Regions from separate parts of the Streptomyces sp. NBC_01723 genome, predicted to be linked through region 1. Evidence: predicted binding sites of a transcription regulator. Region 1 holds the regulator's gene; the other holds the start of a gene.

Region 1 (2,197 bases):
ACATCCTCGGTGACCCCAAGAAGCGCAAGGAGTACGACGAGGCCCGCGCCCTCTTCGGCAACGGCGGTTTCCGTCCGGGGCCGGGCGCGGGCGGCGGCGGCACCTTCAACTTCGACTTGGGCGACCTCTTCGGAGGCGGCGCCCAGGGCGGGGGCCAGGGGGGCGCCGGCGGCTTCGGCGGCGGCCTCGGGGACGTCTTCGGTGGCCTGTTCAACCGCACCGGCGGCGGTCCCGGCACCGGCACGCGGACCCAGCCGCGGCGCGGCCAGGACATCGAGTCCGAGGTCACGCTGAGCTTCACGGAGGCCATCGAGGGCGCCACGGTGCCGCTGCGGATGTCCTCGCAGGCGCCCTGCAAGGCCTGTTCGGGCACCGGCGACAAGAACGGCACACCGCGCGTGTGCCCGACCTGCGTCGGCACCGGCCAGGTCGCGCGGGGCTCGGGCGGTGGCTTCTCGCTCACCGACCCGTGCCCGGACTGCAAGGGCCGCGGCCTGATCGCCGAGGACCCCTGCGACGTCTGCAAGGGCTCCGGACGCGCCAAGTCCTCCCGGACGATGCAGGTCCGCATCCCGGCCGGGGTGTCGGACGGGCAGCGCATCCGGCTGCGCGGCAAGGGCACGCCGGGCGAGCGGGGCGGACCGGCGGGCGACCTCTACGTGGTCGTGCACGTCAAGGAGCACTCCGTCTTCGGCCGCCGGGGCGACAACCTCACGGTCACCGTCCCCGTCACCTACGCCGAGGCGGCCCTCGGCGGCGAGGTCCGGGTGCCGACCCTGGGCGGTCCGCCCGTCACGCTGAAGCTTCCGCCGGGCACGCCCAACGGGCGCACCATGCGGGCCCGCGGCAAGGGCGCGGTCCGCAAGGACGGCAGCCGGGGCGACCTCCTGGTCACCGTCGAGGTGAGTGTTCCGAAGGACCTGACGGGGAAGGCTCGTGACGCGCTGGAGGCGTATCGCGAGGCGACCGCGGACGAGGATCCGCGGGCGGAGTTGTTCCAGGCCGCGAAGGGAGCTTGATGGGGATGGACGGTCGTCGACGCAACCCGTATGAACTGACCGAGGAGACCCCGGTCTACGTCATCTCGGTGGCGGCCCAGCTCTCCGGTCTGCACCCGCAGACCCTGCGCCAGTACGACCGCCTCGGCCTGGTCTCCCCGGACCGCACGGCCGGGCGCGGCAGGCGCTACTCGGCCCGCGACATCGAGCTGCTCCGCCAGGTGCAGCAGCTGTCGCAGGACGAGGGCATCAACCTGGCCGGAATCAAGCGCATCATCGAACTGGAGAACCAGGTCGCCGCGCTCCAGGCCCGGGTGGCGGAGATGGCCGACGCCCTCGACGGGGCGGCGACGGCGATGCGCCAGCGCGAGGCGGCGGTGCACGCGTCGTACCGCCGTGACCTGGTCCCTTACCAAGAGGTACAGCAGACCAGCGCCCTGGTCGTGTGGCGTCCCAAGCGCCATGGCCAGACCTCGGACTGACCCCGGGTCGGCAGACGGCACAAGGGTGAACGGCATCGACAGCCCCGGAGGTCCGGTCGGACCTCCGGGGCTTGTTCACAACGGTGCTGTCTCATTGGTCTAGTACTTCTTGACGATTTGGTGAAGACAGCGTTGGCTTCCTTCACCAGGAGTCACCTGGGTCACCGGGGTCACCTGGACCTGGACCTGGAGCTGGACCACCAGGGCCCACCTGGGTCACCGACAGCACCCGTGTGTTCGGAAGGTAAGCGCAGTGAGCAGCCGTGCCCGTCGTACCGCCATATCCGTGGCCGCGTCCCTGATGACGTTCTCGCTGGCCTCCTGCGGCGTCCTGGGCGCCTCGGACAGCAGTGGCGAGGCGAGCCCGACCAAGGGCAACGACATCACCGTCGGCCTGTTGCTGCCGGAGAAGGAGAACACGCGCTACGAGCAGTTCGACTACCCCTTCTTCAAGGCCAAGGTCGGCGAGCTCACGAACGACGCGGGCAACGTCAAGTACGCCAACGCCGAGGCGAGCGCGTCGAAGCAGGCCGAGCAGATGCAGCAGATGATCGACGACGAGGTCGACGTGATCGTGCTGGACGCGGTCGACGCGCAGTCCATCGGGGACGGCGTGCAGAAGGCCAAGGACGCCGGCATCCCGGTCATCGCCTACGACCGGCTGGCCGAGGGCCCGATCGACGCCTACATCTCCTTCGACAACGAGCTGGTCGGCGA
Region 2 (2,197 bases), 1.2 Mb from region 1:
AGCGCGCCGACGTACGTACGCCGGTGGCCGCGGATCTCGGCCTCGTCGCGGACGCCGCCGAGGGCGACGCGGACGAACTTGCGGCCCATCGCGTGGGCGACGGACTCGCCGAGCGAGGTCTTGCCGACGCCGGGCGGGCCCACCAGGGCCAGTACGGCACCGCCACGCCGGCCACCGACCACGCCGAGGCCCCGGTCGCCGCGCCGCTTGCGCACGGCGAGGTACTCGGTGATGCGCTCCTTCACGTCCTCCAGGCCCGCGTGCTCGGCGTCGAGCACGGCCTGGGCGCCCTGGATGTCGTAGGCGTCCTCGGTGCGCTCGCTCCACGGCATCTCCAGCACCGTGTCGAGCCAGGTGCGGATCCAGGAGCCCTCGGGCGACTGGTCGGAGGACCGCTCCAGCTTGTCGACCTCCTTGAGGGCGGCCTCGCGGACCTTCCCGGGCAGGTCGGCGGCCTCGACGCGGGCGCGGTAGTCGTCGGACTCCTCACCGTCCTGCTCGCCGTTGATCTCGCGCAGCTCCTTGCGCACGGCTTCGAGCTGGCGGCGCAGCAGGAACTCCCGCTGCTGCTTGTCGACGCCCTCCTGGACGTCCTTGGCGATGCTCTCGGCGACGTCCTGCTCGGCGAGGTGGTCGCGCAGCTGCTGGGTGGCGAGCTTCAGGCGGGCCACCGGGTCGGCGGTCTCCAGCAGCTCGACCTTCTGCTCGGTGGTGAGGAACGGCGAGTATCCGGAGTTGTCGGCCAGCGCGGAGACGTCGTCGATGGCCTGGACGCGGTCGACGACCTGCCAGGCGCCGCGCTTGCGCAGCCAGGCGGTGGCGAGCGCCTTGTACTCCTTCACCAGCTCGGCGACCTGGCCGGGCAGGGGGTCGGGCACGGTCTCGTCGACGCGGGTGCCCTCGACCCAGAGCGCGGCGCCGGGACCGGTGGTGCCGGCGCCGATCGCCACCCGGCCCCGGCCGCGGATCAGGGCGCCCGGGTCGCCGTCGGCCAGCCGGCCGACCTGCTCGACGGTGCCGAGGACGCCGGTGGCGGCGTGGGTGCCGTCGATGCGCGGGACGAGCAGGACCTTGGGCTTGCCGGGCTCGGACCGGGCGGCGGCCTGGGCGGCCTCCACCGCGGCCCGTACCTCGGCGTCGCTCAGGTCCAGGGGGACGACCATGCCGGGCAGGACCACTTCGTCGTCGAGCGGCAGCACGGGCAGGGTGAGCGGTGTGAAGGCGGCGGACTCAGCAGCCATGATCTCCCCTTCGGCAGTCAAGTTGAGTTACATCGACTCAATGAAAGGGAGTCCCCGATTGTTCCCCCGAGGGTGTTCGCTCTGAGCGATCACTGCTCGGAGCGCCGCCGCCCCTGCACGAAAAGCGCTCCCGGCCCGCGCGGCATTCCTGCCAGGATGGGCCGATGGCCATCACTTCCCCCGACTTCCGCGAGGCCCCCGAGGTGCTGGACCGCAGGGAGGGCCCGTACGGCGAGGTCGTCCTGCGCCGGCACGGGACACTGCTCCAGATCATCGCGAACGGCTGCTTCCTGATGGACACCTCCGACGGGCGCTCCGAGCGGCGGCTGGTCGACGCGGCGGCCGACGCGCTCGCCGGGTCCGGCGGGCGGACCGCGCCGCACCTGCTCATCGGCGGGCTCGGCGTCGGCTTCTCGCTCGCCCACGCGGCCGCCGACCCCCGCTGGGGCCGGATCGCGGTCGTCGAACGAGAGCCCGCCGTCATCGACTGGCACCGCGCCGGGCCGCTCTCCGCCCTGTCGGCGGGTGCGCTGGCCGACCCGCGCACGAAGATCGTCGAAGCGGACCTGGTGACCTACGTCAATGAGACTTCCGACACGTACGACGCGCTCTGCCTGGACATCGACAACGGCCCCGGCTGGACCGTCACCGAGGGCAACGACGGGCTGTACGGACCGTCCGGACTGGCGGGCTGCGCACGGCTGTTGAGGCCCGGCGGGGTACTTGCCGTATGGTCTGCGCAGCCCTCTCCGGAATTCGAAGAAACCTTGCGTAATGCCGGTTTCCAGCAGGTGCGTACCGAAGAGATCCCCGTTGCCCGGGGCGTTCCGGACGTCGTCCATCTCGGCGTCGGTCCTGGATAGCAATGCCGTGGGAACTCCCCGTACGCTGCTGCTCTGACACGGATCATTCAAGCGTCAATCGCAGTCATGGGATCACCCCACGGATTCCGGAAA

The links. The regulator HspR, encoded in region 1, represses chaperone genes until heat shock. The targets are predictions, from matches to a motif close to TTGAGNNNNNNNNNCTCAA.
Region 2: the regulator HspR is predicted to act here: its motif matches at 1,264-1,282, upstream of lon (endopeptidase La).

Annotation. Positions count from the first base shown of each region.
Region 1 covers NZ_CP109171.1:4,249,830-4,252,026, forward strand. Annotated here, with positions in the region: gene dnaJ (molecular chaperone DnaJ) at 1-1,019, shown strand, start outside; gene OIE75_RS19620 (heat shock protein transcriptional repressor HspR) at 1,025-1,480, shown strand; gene OIE75_RS19625 (sugar ABC transporter substrate-binding protein) at 1,734-2,197, shown strand, end outside.
Region 2 covers NZ_CP109171.1:5,433,596-5,435,792, reverse strand. Annotated here, with positions in the region: gene lon (endopeptidase La) at 1-1,241, opposite strand, end outside; gene OIE75_RS25330 (spermidine synthase) at 1,406-2,104, shown strand.